Regions from separate parts of the Cupriavidus sp. 05N38 genome, predicted to be linked through region 2. Evidence: predicted binding sites of a transcription regulator. Region 2 holds the regulator's gene; each other region holds the start of a gene.

Region 1 (4,914 bases), on a different contig from region 2:
GAACACGTAGTCCATCGGCATCATGCGGATCGACATCACCGCTTCCTGCAGGTCGCGCGCATTGCGCTCGAGCTGGCCCATGCCGGAGAACAGGCGGTCGAACAGCACCGGGTCGAGCGCCGAGGCGGTCTGCGCCAGCATCGACTGCGTGATGACCAGTTCGCCGACCAGGTTGATGATCTGGTCGACCTTTTCGGTCGGCACGCGGATGGAGCCGGACTCCTGCGCATGCGCGGCGGCGGCAGGCTGAGCCTTGGCCTTTTCCTTTGCCGGCGCGGACGCCGCCGCCGGGGCGGCGGCCGGAGCCGGTGCCGGAGCCGGCGCTGCGGCAACGGCTGCAGTGGCTTCGGCAGCCGGCGTCGCGCCGGCTGCCTCCACGACGATCTGGTCGCCGTCGACGATGAAGCAGCACACCGCGATGATGTCGTCGGCGCTGCACTGGCTCGACAACCATACGCTCAGGTTGCCGCCCTCTTCCTGCTGGCCGGTGATCTCGCCAAGGTTGCCAAGTTCGTCGCGCAGCAGGGCCCGGTCCGCCGCCGAGACGTTGATCAGCGTCACCTTGAGGCCGCTGCCCGCGGCCGCCGGCGCAGGCGCCGCCGCTACCGGGGCCGGAGCGGGAGCCGCGGCGTGCGCGGGTGCGCCACCGGCGGCTTCGTGCGCCAGCTGTTGCAGGACGGCGCAGATACGCGCCAGCGTTCCCGGATCGGGTTCGGTACCGTTACGGTAGGCGTTGAGCTGATCTTGCAACACGTCCTTGGTTTCCAGAAAGGTGTCGATGATGGTGCGGGACAACGCGAGTTCCCGCCGCCGCGTGCGGTCGAGCAGGTTCTCCAGCAGGTGCGTGGTCTCGGTCAGGGCGGCGAAGCCGAAGGTTGCCGCGCCGCCCTTGATGGAGTGGGCCGCGCGGAAGATCGCGTTGAGCTCTTCCGCGTCGGGGGATTCGAGATCCAGCCCGAGCAGCAGCTGCTCCATTTCCACGAGGAGCTCCTCCGCTTCCTCGAAGAAGGTCTGGTAGAACTGTGTGATATCGATATCGACAGACATAACCGTCCTGGCTCACTGAAATTCGCTGCGAAGACCGCCGCCGGCATGGCGGGCGGACTTCATTGAACACTGCCCTTGCCGGCCGGGGCCGAGGCGGGGGCCTGTGCCGCCTTGCCCTGCGCCGTTGCCGGGGCCGAAGCCGCCTTTGCCGCGGCGGGCGCCGAGGCGGCCGCCAGGCCTGCCTGCATTTGCTCGCCTGCCTCGCCTGCCTTTGCCGCCACCGAGACCTCGGCGGCGCTGGCATTCTCTGCCTCGATCCGCGCCTGCGCGCGCTGGTTGAGCACCACGATGCTGATGCGTCGGTTCACCGGCGCCAGCTCGTCCTTCTTGTCCAGCGGCATGGTCGCGGCCAGGCCGATCACGCGCAGCACCTTGCCTTCGTTCATGCCGCCACCGATCAGCTCGCGCCGCGAGGCATTGGCGCGGTCCGAAGACAGCTCCCAATTGCTGTACGTGCGCTCGCCGTTCGAGTAGTTGGCCGCGTCGGTATGGCCGGACAGGCTGACCTTGTTGGGCATCTCGTTGAGCACCGGGCCGATCTCGCGCAGGATGGTGCGCATGTACGGCTCCACCGCGGCACTGCCGGTGCGGAACATCGGGCGGTTCTGCGTATCCAGGATCTGGATGCGCAGGCCTTCGCTGGTGATGTCCAGCAGCAGCTGCGGGCGGAACTGGCGCAGCACCGGATTGTTCTCGATGATCTGCTCGAGGCGGTTCTTGAGCGCGCGCAGACGCTCGCCTTCCCTGCGCTCCCTGGCCTTTTCCGTGGCGTCYTCAGGGGTCTTGCGCACTTCGGCGTCCTGCCGCGTGATGTCGAGCCCGCCGCCGGGAATCACGCTGGAGGAAAGACTGCTCTTGTTCCCCCCCGCTATCGCCACCTTCAGCGGCGTGCGGAAATACTCTGCCAGCTGCACCAGGTCCTTCGGCGTCGACGCACGCAGCAGCCATAGCACCAGGAACAGGGCCATCATCGCCGTCATGAAGTCGGCGTAGGCGATCTTCCAGCTGTGGTTACCGTGCGGCTTGGCGTGTCCGCGAGACTTGCGGACGACGATCGGGCGCATATCATGGGCGCTGCTCATCGCTGTAGCTCCTGCCGCTTAGGTGATGCTCTTGACCTCGCGGACGTGGTCGTCCAGCTCGAGGAAGGACGGGCGTTCGCTGGAGTACAGCACCTTGCGGCCAAACTCCACGGCCACCAGCGGTGCGTAGCCATTGAGCGAGGCCAGCAGCRTGACCTTGATGCACTCGTACATCTTGATGGATTCGGCCACCTGGTGCTCGACCCGCGCGGCCAGCGGCGAGACGAAGCCGTAGGCCAGCAGGATGCCGAGGAAGGTGCCGACCATGGCATGGGCGATCAGCGCGCCGAGTTCCGCCGGAGGCAGGTCGGCCGAGCCCAGCGCATGCACCACGCCCATGACGGCGGCAACGATGCCGAATGCGGGCAGGCCGTCGCCGATGCGCGCCAGCGCATGAGCGGGGACTTCTGCTTCGTGGCGGTAGGTCTCGATCTCGTGGTCCATGAGGGCCTCGATCTCGAAGGCATTCATGTTGCCGTTGACCATCATGCGCAGGTAGTCCGTGAGGAACTCCATCATCGCGGGGTCGGCGAGGATGCGCGGGTACTGGCTGAACACGCTGCTGGCGGCCGGATCCGCGATCTCCTTCTCGAGGAACAGGATGCCTTCGCGGCGGGCCTTGGACAGCAGCACGTAGAGCAGTGCCATGACTTCCATGTACAGCGCCTTGCTGTACTTGCTGCTGCGGAACAGCGTCGGCAACGCACGCATGGTGGCCTTGATGGCCTTGCCGTTGTTTGAGCTGATGAACGCACCGACAGCCGCGCCGCCGATGATGACAAACTCTGCGGGTTGATAAAGCGCGCCCATATGGCCGCCGGTCATGGCATATCCACCAAGCACCGCCACCATCACGACAACATAGCCAATTACAACTAGCACGATCGATTCCCCGTCAGTAAAACACGCGTCAGGCATGCACAAGGGCCGCTTCTCCGGGAGAGGAGGAAGGACCGCTTGCCCTGGCAAGACCCAGCAACCACGTACGCCGCCCCCGGACTCCGGGATCCGGAGCCCTGAAGCCCTGCAGTCCTATGGATTAACGACTTGAGACGGCAAGACTTGAAGACCTATTGATACGGCATTGATGATCTTCCAACGCGAATATCGACAATCCGGTGAATAAGCTTGAGTTTTCTCGCGAGTTCCCGCGATGGCCCGTGCGCGGCGTGGGTACGCTTCAGGGTGTGCCACGGGTCGTGCGCGCGAATGCCGTACCTGTGGCATCCGCGGCGCACGGCCGCAGGATTCCCGCGGGCGGGCCGGGCAGGAACCCTGCCCGGGCCGTCCGGGGATGTCTCTACCGAATCGCCTCAGTCAGGCAACGACTTGCGTGGGAGCGACGTCCTTCGGGAGCTTCTTGGCCTTGCCGGCGCGCGACGGCGGCCGGCACAGGCTGCATACGAAGTTCGCATGCGGCTCGTAGGCGTGTGTCACGAACTGGCCGCCGCAGCACGTGCAGCTGGAAAGCTGCAGCATGTTGCTCTCGAAAAACCGTACTAACGTCCATGCACGGGTGAAACTTAAGACAATTTCACTGCCGAGTAGCGAGACGTGCTCGAGATAGAGCCGATAGCTCGCCACCACCGCGCGGATGCCGGCGGTCTCGCCCTGCTGGACCATGAACTGATAGGCCGAGAAGAACAGCGAGGAATGGATGTTCGGCAACCAGGTGGTGAACCAGTCGGTCGAGAACGGGAGCATGCCCTTGGGCGGCGAGGCGCCGCGCAGCTCCTTGTAGAGGCGGATCAACCGGTCGCGCGAGAGCGTGGTCTCGGCTTCGAGCACCTGAAGACGGGCACCCAGGCCGATCAGCTCGATGGCGAGCTGGGTCTGGTTGGCGTCCTGCAGCACGCTCTTGCGGTTTGGGACTGGAGTGGCCGTGAAACTCCGGGCGGGCTGGGCCTGCAGGAGCGCGGTCAATTGAGCGACTCCACGGGCTGCCGTGCGAGCAGGATCGCAGCATGGATCTGCTGCATATCATGGCTCTTGGCCGTATGGGTGAGCGTCGACAGCAAGGCATGGTCGTCGAACCGGAAACGGCACAAGACCATGTTGGACGCTGCCAACTTGACGAGCTGGGCCGGTGTCAGCTTGGCGAGGATGTCAGCGATTTCCTTGCTGACGCCGAGCCTGAACATGGCTTCCAGATGGTTTTCGCGCACCAGGCGTTGCGCGAGCAGCAGATAGGCGAGATTGACCTCCCTGATCTCCTGGAGAACTTCACTGCTTTCCAATTTTTCCCCGCTACCAAAAACCCTTCGACCGCTTGTCCGGCGCTTACCCGCAGCCGAAGGCTGAAGGCGACCAGATCGTTTGCTTGCGTGTTCGACGGGTACTGCGTACGACTAAGGAACTGCGCTCGGTCAGACTTATCTCAAACGTTACAAGTGTTACAGAGTGTAAGTAGGACTGTGAGAGTTATATCGGCAATTGGACCAGACTGCCAATCCCCCCTTACGTTGGGGTAAGCAAATGTCGCATGAAACATACATGGGACACGAAGTTTGTAACAAGTCACAGATTCGTCATGTGATTTGCATCAAATCTGTTACTGGTTTGTAACAGAGGAAAACGTCTAAAATGCGCCGGACGCCACCCGCCGCAGGGTGCAAAATGCGCCCCCCGAGGCTTGTAGTCGCATTCCTCTATTGACGCGAAAACGCTCATTGCAGTAGTGCGCGCCGCAGCCATGCGGCCACCCGCGCAAACAGGTCGTCGGGCTCCTCGCGGAACAGATGCGGGCAGGTCTGCTCCACCTGCTCCATGACGCGCTCGGCCTCCT
Region 2 (4,914 bases):
CGGCAGCGTCCGCGCAGCGCCGCCCTCGCCCTTTGCCGAAGACCCGGTGCGCGTCGCGGTGGAGCGGTTCCTCGAACGCCAGACCGCCGGGCTGCCCGGCAAGGCCAGCATCCAGGTCGTGCCGCCGTCGGGCGGCCGCGCACCGGAATGCACCCTGCCCGAACCCTTCCTGCCGCCGGGCGCGTCGCCCTGGGGCCGCGTCTCCGTCGGCGTGCGCTGCGGCGGCGAGCGCCCGTGGACGCGCTACGTGCAGGCGCGCGTCGCGGTGGTGGCCGATTACTACGTGGCCGGCCGCAATTTCACCCCCGGCGAGCCAGTAGACCCTTCTGACCTGGAAGTGCGCCAGGGCGACCTTTCCAACCTGCCGCGCGCGGTGGTGACCGACCCCGCGCAGATCGCGGGCGCCGTGGCCGCCAGCCGCATCGCAGCGGGTTCGCCGATGCGCACGGATCTCCTGAAGAAGGCCATTGCCGTGCGGCAGGGACAGAACGTGACGGTGGTGGTCGAGGGGGATTCCTTCCAGCTCAGCAGCGAGGGCAAGGTGATGGCCGAAGCCGCGGTCGGCAGCAATGTGCAGGTGCGGCTCAAGAGCGGCCAGGTGGTCAGCGCGCTGGTGCGCAATGGCGACACGGTGGTGCTGCAGCAATAGGCTGGCGTGCCTGGGTAGCGCAACGGTCTCATGAGACAATGGCGCGCAGCGCTGCAGGATGTGCAGCCGGCATCCCAAGACCGGCGTCCGGCGGGCAGCGTGGCCGGACGGGTCCGTGAGCCGGGCCGGATGGACCCGGGGCGGCCCTAAAGTTCTGCCGCCACCGTCCGATAAGCCAGAGGTACCCAGCAAGGAATCACCGTGAAGATCAATCAGACCACCTCCTCGAGGCCGGGCGACGCCGGCGACGGTGCAACGCGCAGCGTGGCAGGCACCCCCGCCGGCCCGGCCGCCGCCCCGGAAACCCCCGGCGTGCGCGTCAGCCCGCTGGGCGCCCAGGTGCGCGAAATCGGCGCGCGCCTGGTGGAAGACCAAGACGACGACATCGATACCGCCAAGGTGGACGAAATCCGCCAGGCCATCGCCGAAGGACGCATCAAGATCGACCCCAGCAAGATCGCAGACGGTCTGCTGGCGTCGCTGCGCGAACTCAACGGCGGCGCCTGACGCTCGACACCGGCGGCAAAGCCAACCCACGACACTTAGGCAAGCCATGAGCCAGTCCCTGATCCAGAACCTCGCCCGGGAAACCGAGCTCTCCAAGGAATTCGCCGCCGTGCTGGGCGAAGAGCGCGCCATGATCAAGGCGGGCGACTACCAGGCGCTGGTCGGCCTGCTGGATCGCAAGGTCGAACTGGCCGGCTCGCTGCAGACGCTGACGCGCACGCGCGAGGCGCAGATGGGTGCCATGGGGATTCGCCTCGGTGCGGGCGGCCAGCTGTTCGGGCGCGAGATCGTGCCTGCCGTCGAGACCGCATGGCGCGACCTGCTGTTCGCCGCGCGCATGGCGCGCGATGCCAACGCCGTCAATGCGGCCGTGGTGGATGCGCATCTGGAGTTCACGCAGGAAGCCATCCTGGCGCTGCGCCACCGGGGCGAGACGGGCACGTTGTACGGCAAGGACGGGCGAACCCAGCAAGGTCCGCAAGGCGTCAGCCTGGCGGCGGGCTGAACCGGTGTCTTGTCGCCACGGGCTTTCGCAAGCCCGCGGCGAAATGCAGGAAAGACCGAACGAACAAAAAAAGCGGCTTCGCTCCCGGCAGGGAAGGCGAAGCCGCTTTTTTTTGTTCGGGCGCGGTGGCGGAGCCGGTGGCTTGAGGGTTGGAGCCTGAGGCTTGAGACTTGAGGCTTGAGCGGCTGCGGGGGCTTGGGAAGCGGCGCCCGGGCGGAAAGGCCCGGGCCGCCGAATCCATGCACCTGCGGTCTTACCTGTACCCCACCACCACTTGTCCCGACTGTCCCTGCAGGACGGGCGTCAGCGCGCCCTTCCCCGGTACCTGGAACGCGAACACGAATCCCCTGCCTGCGTCATCCCCGCTGAAGGCATCGGTGAGTCCCTCCGCCCCCGGCAGCAACACGCAGCGCTGCGCATTGCAGAGATAGGCCTGCAGATCGAGCGGCGGCGTGCGGGTAAAGCTGTAGCGCCACCGCACGGTGGTGATGGCGCCCTCGGCCTGCGGCAGATACCCGGTCGGGGTGATGGGCGCGGACATGGTGCGCAGGCCCTTGCCATACAAGGCGGGGCCACTCACGGAAGCCGACCACGAATGCAGGGTAGGTCCTGCCGGCGCGGCCCAGCCGTGGCTGCAGCATGCGGCAATGGCCGCCACGGCGATATGGCGGGACCTGGCTTTCATAGCAGCCCGCGCAGCTGCGAACGCAGGCGCGTGATGGCCTGGCTGCGGATCTGGCAGACGCGCGACTCCGTCACCTCGAGCACGGCGCCGATCTCACGCAGGTTCAGCTCCTGGTCGTAGCACAGCGACAGCACCAGCTTTTCCCGCTCGGGCAGTCGCTCGATGGCGCGTATCAGCGCTTCGCGCATGCCGCTCTCCATCAGCACGGTGAGCGGATTGCCGTCGTCGCTGACGCTCAGGTGGCGATCCAGGAAGTCTTCTTCGCCGGAGCGTTCGAAGTCTTCGTAGTGCAGCAGCTGGCAGCCATAGACCTCGTTGAGCAAGGTCTGGTATTCGTCGAGTGGCAACTCGAGCTCCTGCGCCACCTCGGAGTCCAGCGGCGCCCGGCCGAGCGTCTGCTCGAGGCCGCGCACGGTACGCTCGATGCGCCGGGTGAACTGGCGCAGGCTGCGCGATTGCCAGTCGTTGGCGCGCACCTCGTCGAGCATGGCGCCGCGGATGCGCTGGCTGGCATAGGTCTCGAAACGCGCACCGTGCGTATCCTCGTAACGCTTGGCGGCGTCGAGCAGGCCGATCATGCCAGCCTGGATGAGGTCATCGAGCTGCACGCTGGCCGGCAGCTTGGCCGCGAGTTGCAAGGCGATGCGACGCACCAGCGACGCATGCGCGGTCACGGTGTCAGTCTGTTCGAGCTTTCCCTGAATCGTATACATGGTGGAATTCTCGTGAGTCCTAGCTGGCAGGCCCGGCGCTCAGGCCAGGGCCGTGGCCGGCGGCGCCAGCGGCGCGGCCGGAGGGGTTGAACGGGCTACGGCTGGTGAAGGCATGGGAAGCGGCCAGCCGGCGATGCCGACGGCAAGACGGCGCAGGGCGGCAGTGGCCGGCGCCGCCGGATACGCTTCGACCACGCAGCGGCCAAGCGCCGTGCTGCGCTCGACCAGCGGATCGTGCGGCAGGCTGCCGGCAGGACTCGCGTCCACGCCGAGATACTGGCTGGCGGTGCGCGCAAGATTGCCGAGCACGGCGCTGGCGGCGGCGTCGCTGGCGGCGGCATTGACGACCAGGTGGAAACGGCGGCAGGCGTAGAGGTGGTTCAGCTGCTTGATGCAGGCATAGGCGGCCTTGATCGATGCCGGCTCGGCACGCAGCACCACCACCACGTTGTGCGCCATGCCGGCCACCTGCGACAGGGCGCCCTCGGCATCGCTGCGGGCATCGCTGAGCACGGTGCGGTAGCCATTGAACAGGCCCAGGTCGCCCGTGGCCTGCGGGCTGCCGGGCAGCACGCCGATGGTGCCCGCGGGACGTTGCCCCAGCGCGGCCTCCAGCGTGAGCGCACCGCCCAGCACGGCGGCCAGCGTGCCCTCGGGCGCCGCGCCGGCCAAGCGGGTGGCGCGCGCGCCAATGCGGTCTTCGTCGATCAGCAGCACGCGTTCACCCTGCATGGCGAGCGCATTGGCCAGCCCGAGCGCCACCGTGGTGGCACCGGCGCCCGCATCGCTCGCGACCACCGCGATGCGGCGCGTGGCACGCGGCGCCAGCATGCGCCGCAGGCTTTCGGCCTGGTCCAGGGCAAGTGAATTCACGTTTTACTCTCCCTGCACCTGCGCCAGCGCCTTGAACATCCGGCCACCATCGACGAAGCCGTCGGGCTCGGTGGCGGGCGCGGCCGGTACGGTCGGCACGGCAGGTGCGGCACGGCCATTGCGCGCGGGGTAGTTCTCCAGCACGTCCAGCAGCGCCAGCAGGCGGCCCATGCCTTCGACCAGCACGGCAGCATTCGGGGTCTGGCGCGCCGGCGCGCGCGCGGACAGGCGCGCCAGGAAGGCCGCGGCTTCCGTGTCGCCGGCCTGCTCCAGGCGCAGCGCGGCCACGGCCATCTGCAGTGCCAGCAGGCGCGCGCATGCCTGGTTTTCCGCCTGCGCGGCATCGTTGGCGCCGTCCTGGCGTTCGCCCTGGCCGAGATGGTCGAGCGCATGGCGCAGTGTGCGCAGGTGCGCCTCGCCGGCTTCGGCCCAGCGTGCCCAGCGCGCCAGTTGCGCGCCCTCGGCCAGCAGTGCGGGCTCGCACAGCAGGTATTGCACGGCCAGTGTCTGGCCGTTTTCACGGTCGACCAGGCGCGATACCAGCAGGCCGGCCTCGGTGCCGCCCTCGCTGCCGCGCGTGCCGCGCACCTGGCTTTCGAGCACGCGCACCGGCGCTTGCGCGATCCACTGCACGGCATCGCGGCCGCGGTACTCGATCTCTTCGAAGGCATGGAACGTCAGCGTCTCGGCCAGCGCATCGACCTTCAGCGCAACGCCGTTGCTGGCGACGCGCGTGGTCTTGCGGGTGGTGGTCAGCCAGCGCTCACCTGCCTGCTGCCAGCGCGCCAGCGTGGCCGCGGCCGGCATGGTGTCCAGCACATTGACCACGGTACGCGCGGCGGCGATGGCGGCGCCCAGGTTGGCGGCGTCGGTTTCCCAGCCGCCCTGGCTTGCCTGCAGCGCTGGGGCGGTACGCCCGCCCGGCGCCGCGGCGGCAGCCAGCGGCAGGCCGTCGCGGTCGGCCAGCCACAGCGTATGCTGC
Region 3 (4,914 bases), on a different contig from region 2:
CTGACCGTGGAGGTCAGCTGCTCCATCGATGCGGCGGTCTGCTCCAGGGAAGCCGCCTGCTCCTCCGTGCGCTGGGACAGGTCGGTGTTGCCGCTGGCGATTTCGCGTGTCGCGCCGTCGATCGAGCGCGAAGCGCCCTGGATGCCGTGGACCAGCGCCGCCAGTTGACCGAAGGCGCGTTCGAGCGCCCCCAGCATGCGGCCCATCTCGTCATTGCTGTGCGCCTTGATGCTGTAGGTCAGGTTGCCCTGCGCCAGCGCCTGGGCGGCTTCGAGCGCCTGGCGCGCCGGCCCCGTGATCGAACGCGTGATGCCGATACCGAGCGCGATGGCCAGCGCCACCGCGGCGGCAGCCAGCCCGACCAGCACGTCACGCGCCATCTCGTAGCTGGCTTCCGATTCGTCCACGGCGACGATCGCCACCTTGCGCCCGCCCTCGGCAAGTTCAGTGAGCTTGTCGAAATAGGGCGCCTGGGCCGCCGGCAGCGTCGCCACCAGCGCGCTGCGCGCGCCGTCGAATTCGCCGCCCTGCAGCTGGCGCAGCACCATGTCGAGCTGGCCGTTATACGCCTCGCGCGCTTCGGTCAGGCGGCGGTAGGTTTCCCGGATCTCCGGCCTGGCGGACTTGGCGAGCCATTTGCCGAGTTCGTCCAGCGTGGAACCCATATCCTGGCGCAGCGCGCCGATCTTCTCCGCGTTGCGCCGCACCGCGACCGGGTCCTCGTTCAAGGTGGCGTCGCGCACGAGGATACCGATCCATAGCGCGTCCTGTTTGACGCGCTCGATATCCATGACCTTGAACAGCCGCCCTTCCACCGTCACGTGCATCGATTCGTTCATGGTGCGCAGGGACACCACGCCCACGACAGCCACCGCCACCAACGTCAGCGTCACCACCGAAAACGCCACCGTCAGGCGCGCCCCAATGCCAAAGTTTCGCAACCAACGCATCTTCCCGGCTCCTTTTTGCTTTTTCATCGCGCGCGGCGCACTCGCTCCAGACAGGCTTCCGGATCGACGCCGCATCGCGGGCTTAACGGCAGGGGACCAGACAAGCTTGAGTACATTTGCGCGTTTTGCGCGAAGAAAGCGAAAAACGCGAAGATACGCGGAGATATAGGGGGAGAAAGACCGGCAATTCAGGGAATTGGCAGCGTGCGTCCTGTCGTCTAATGGCGGCAGGCACTTCGATGTGCTGCCATCGGGCCTCGTGCCCGGCGGCATGCCAGACAAGAAAAGTGGGCGCACAAAAAAAGAAGCCCACGCGCGGGGTGCTCGTAGGCTTTCCAGGACTGCTAGGAACCGAAAGGTTCAGTAGCGAATATAAACCTGCTTACATGAGGTGTAAATCCAATTTCTATCAGGGATATCTCGGATAGGAAAAAGTGCCTGCTCTGCCACTCCTTGTGGCGCATGGGTGGCACCGGATGCTTCAGCAAGCAGGCCAGGGCCGTGTCATCGCCAGCAACCCCATGCTGCACAGGGGTTGCGGGCCTGGCCGGCGTTGGGATTTGCCCCACAAGTGAACATGGACATATATTCACCTATTGTGATGCAATCGGTTTTTTAGAGGTAAACCTCTAGGCTAGGCGCGCCCCCCAACCGTCCATATTTGTAAAATTTTGTTACTCTCGCCCCTGAAGTATTCCCCTTCTCTTCTGGCGGCGCCGCTCGCCACCGATTGCGAGGCGGTATTGGACCCCCCTCCCGCGCACATACCGCGGCTGGCCGCGATCCATGCACCCCGCCCCCCGGCCAGCATCGAGAGCGGATGTTTCATCCCCAGTTCCGCCCAGGCCGGGCCGCAGCCCGCGCTCAGCAGTGCGTCATACCTCAGTTGCCCACGCCTGGTTATCGAATCCCTGCCAGCCGCCAGAACCCGCGCGGGCTCTTCCGGAGAAGTTGTGAACAAGAAGGAAACCAGGGTGGACCGCCCTAGCCGGAAGCTGCAGCACCAGCAACTGTCCACCCACCGTGCGAGCCGCAAGCCGGTCATCGTGCACCTGTCCAGCGGCATCCGCCTGCATGGCGTGATCGTCGCCGCCGACAACTATATGGTGCTGCTGGCCGAATCGCCGGACGATCCGGTGCCCCAGGTCGTCTACAAGCACGCCATCGCGGTCATTACGCCCGCCCACGCACCGGAAGCCATGGCCAGCGTGCCGGGCGCGGAAAGCTCGCCGGAGTTCGTCAGCCTGTATACGCCCCGCACGCGCAAGCGGCGCTAGAGATATGGCGAGGATGACCAGGCGTGGCGCCGCCAGGGCCCCGGCCACGCGCCCCGCCGCGCCAGCCGGAGCGCGCAAAGAAACTTCAGGGCACGACCGCAAGATCACACTAAACCTTTTCCGACGCTGGTCGATAACCCTAGCAACGGAGGCACTACACGCACTGCAACGCAGTCAGCCAACGTTACACGGCAGCCGCCGGACTGTGTAAATCACTGCAACTAGGAGTCGTACCATGTCGTCGATCATCAATACCAATTCGTTGTCTCTGATGACTCAGAACAACCTCAACGCTTCGCAATCGCAACTGAACACCGCGATTCAGCGCCTGTCGTCGGGTCTGCGCATCAACAGCGCCAAGGACGATGCCGCCGGCCAGGCCATCGCCAACCGCTTCACCGCCAACATCAACGGCCTGACCGTAGCGCAGCGCAATGCCAACGACGGTATCTCGATGGCGCAAACGACGGAAGGCGCGCTGACCGAAGTCAACAACAACCTGCAACGTATCCGCACGCTGGCCGTTCAGGCCGCCAACGGTTCGAACTCCGCCTCCGACCTGAAGTCGATCCAGGATGAAATTACGCAGCGCCTGGCTGAAATCGACCGTACTTCGCAACAAACCGACTTCAACGGCGTCAAGGTCCTGTCCTCGTCGGCAAAGGCCCTGAACATCCAGGTTGGCGCGAACGACGGCCAGACCATCTCGGTCAACCTGTCGGAAATCAGCTCGAAGACCCTGGGCCTGGACAGCTTCAGCGTGACCAGCACCCCGAACAAGGCTGCTACGGTTACCGACCTGAGCAACGCAGTGACCGCCGGTACCGCCACGAAGATCAGCTCGAGCCTGTACCAAGTCACGACCAAGAACACCTTCGCCTCGACCGACCAGGTCCTGGCCAAGCTGCAAGACGGCGACACGGTTGCTGTGGCTGGCGGCAACACCTACACCTACAACTCGAGCACCGGCAACTTCTCGTACAAGGTGACCACCGCTGCTTCGGCAGCCTCGCTGTCGAGCTCCAACCTGCCGGCATTCGGCCAGGCAGCCGGCACGTACACCAACGCCAGCGGCGCATCGGTCCAGTTCAAGGTCGACAGCGCAGGCAAGCTGACCGCCGCTGACGGCGTCACCACCCTGTACGACGACGGCGCCGGCAACCTCACCACCAACAACACTGGCGGCCTGTCGCAAGCAACGCTGGGTGGCGTGTTCACCAACGCCGGCTCGGCTGCCGCTGGTGTCGCAAGCGTGCAAGTCAACGGCACCACCTACACCTCCGCTGCTGGTGGCAATGTCACCAACAACGCAGCAGCCAGCAAGAACGACGTGGCAGCTGCAGTGCTGGCAGGCGGCTCGGGCAACGCGACCACCGTCACCCTGGGCAAGACCAGCGGCCTGACGTCCACGATCAAGCTTGACGGCGCTACCGGCAAGGCAGACGGCGCCAACGGCGCGACCTCGAGCTACGTTGATGCAAAGGGCAACCTGACCACGACGGCCAGCTTCACCACCAACTACGCTGTCGACACCACCACCGGTGCCGTCACCGTGGCAGACAACAGCGCCAGCCCGGCCGCCGCAACGGATCCGGACATCAACGCGAAGATCGGCGGCGCCGCCTACATCGACGCAGCGACCAACGCATTCACCACGAGCACGACCTCGTCGTCGGGTTCGGGCACGACCGATCCGCTGGCCGTGCTGGACAAGGCGCTGCAGACCGTCGACAACCTGCGCAGCTCGCTGGGTGCAGTACAGAACCGCCTGGACTCCGTCATCTCGAACCTGGGCACGACCGTGACGAACCTGTCGTCGTCGCGCTCGCGCATTCAAGATGCGGACTACGCAACGGAAGTGTCGAACATGACCCGCGCGAACATCCTGCAACAAGCTGGTACCTCGGTGCTGGCGCAGGCTAACCAGTCGACCCAAGGCGTGCTGTCGCTGCTGCGTTAATTCGTAACTGCTTCGCTGAAGCCGGCATTCGTGCCGGCTTTGGCATAACGGGCCTCGAGTGTTTCCCCAGGGCCGCGGCCCTGGGAAAGCATTCCAACCTCCGACTTCCGAACCGACATGGCCGAATCCTTCCCGATCCCGTCCGGCATCCCCGCCATTCCCGCCATGCCGGCCAGCATGGCGTCGGGCGGGGAAACGATGCGCGCAGAGGCCGGCATTGCCGCCACTGCCGGCAGCGAGGATTCGCCGGCGAGCACGCCGCAGGAACAACCGGGCGGACTGGATGCAGCCGTCAAGCGGCTGACCCAGGTCCTGCGCATGGCATCGGTCAGCGTAGAGTTCGAGATCGATAGCGATTCGCACCGCATCATCACGAAGGTGGTGGACAAGACCAGCGGCGAGGTGATCCGCCAGATCCCGACCGAGGAAGTCATCAAGATCGCGAACGCCATGCAGCAATTGCAGGGTCTGTTCGTGCATCAGACCGCGTAAGACCGCGCAAGACAGCACAAGACCGGACCCGACCCAATCAAGCTATACCTGGAGAAGCAGTCATGACAAGCATTTCGAACCTCGGCGTAGGCTCAGGCCTGGATCTCAGCTCGCTGCTGGACCAGCTCACCACCGCCGAGCAGGCTCCGCTGAACGCGATCAAGGCGCAGCAAGCCAGTTCCCAGACCAAGCTTTCGGCCTACGGCACGCTGCAGAGCGTGCTGGGCGCGTTCCA

What was found. The regulator FliA, encoded in region 2, starts transcription of late flagellar genes. The targets are predictions, from matches to a motif close to CTAAAGTTTNNNNNNNNNNNGCCGNTA.
Region 1: a site for FliA is predicted at 3,170-3,196, ahead of motA (flagellar motor stator protein MotA). Genes of this name have one in related genera too.
Region 3: a site for FliA is predicted at 2,337-2,363, ahead of AC1DK4_RS09955 (flagellin N-terminal helical domain-containing protein). Genes of this name have one in related genera too.

The regions. Positions count from the first base shown of each region.
Region 1 covers NZ_JBFTNF010000102.1:10,246-15,159, forward strand. Annotated here, with positions in the region: gene cheA (chemotaxis protein CheA) at 1-1,047, opposite strand, end outside; gene motB (flagellar motor protein MotB) at 1,107-2,129, opposite strand; gene motA (flagellar motor stator protein MotA) at 2,148-3,011, opposite strand; gene flhC (flagellar transcriptional regulator FlhC) at 3,447-4,052, opposite strand; gene flhD (flagellar transcriptional regulator FlhD) at 4,049-4,366, opposite strand; gene AC1DK4_RS38190 (DUF4088 family protein) at 4,796-4,914, opposite strand, start outside.
Region 2 covers NZ_JBFTNF010000105.1:11,447-16,360, forward strand. Annotated here, with positions in the region: gene flgA (flagellar basal body P-ring formation chaperone FlgA) at 1-649, shown strand, start outside; gene flgM (flagellar biosynthesis anti-sigma factor FlgM) at 851-1,156, shown strand; gene AC1DK4_RS38415 (flagella synthesis protein FlgN) at 1,203-1,661, shown strand; gene AC1DK4_RS38420 (flagellar protein FlhE) at 1,915-2,346, opposite strand; gene AC1DK4_RS38425 (RNA polymerase sigma factor FliA) at 2,343-3,059, opposite strand; gene AC1DK4_RS38430 (MinD/ParA family ATP-binding protein) at 3,099-3,932, opposite strand; partial or broken gene flhF (flagellar biosynthesis protein FlhF) at 3,936-4,914, opposite strand, start outside.
Region 3 covers NZ_JBFTNF010000010.1:151,992-156,905, reverse strand. Annotated here, with positions in the region: gene AC1DK4_RS09965 (methyl-accepting chemotaxis protein) at 1-950, opposite strand, end outside; gene AC1DK4_RS09960 (RNA chaperone Hfq) at 1,904-2,227, shown strand; gene AC1DK4_RS09955 (flagellin N-terminal helical domain-containing protein) at 2,463-4,187, shown strand; gene AC1DK4_RS09950 (flagellar protein FlaG) at 4,305-4,679, shown strand; gene fliD (flagellar filament capping protein FliD) at 4,742-4,914, shown strand, end outside.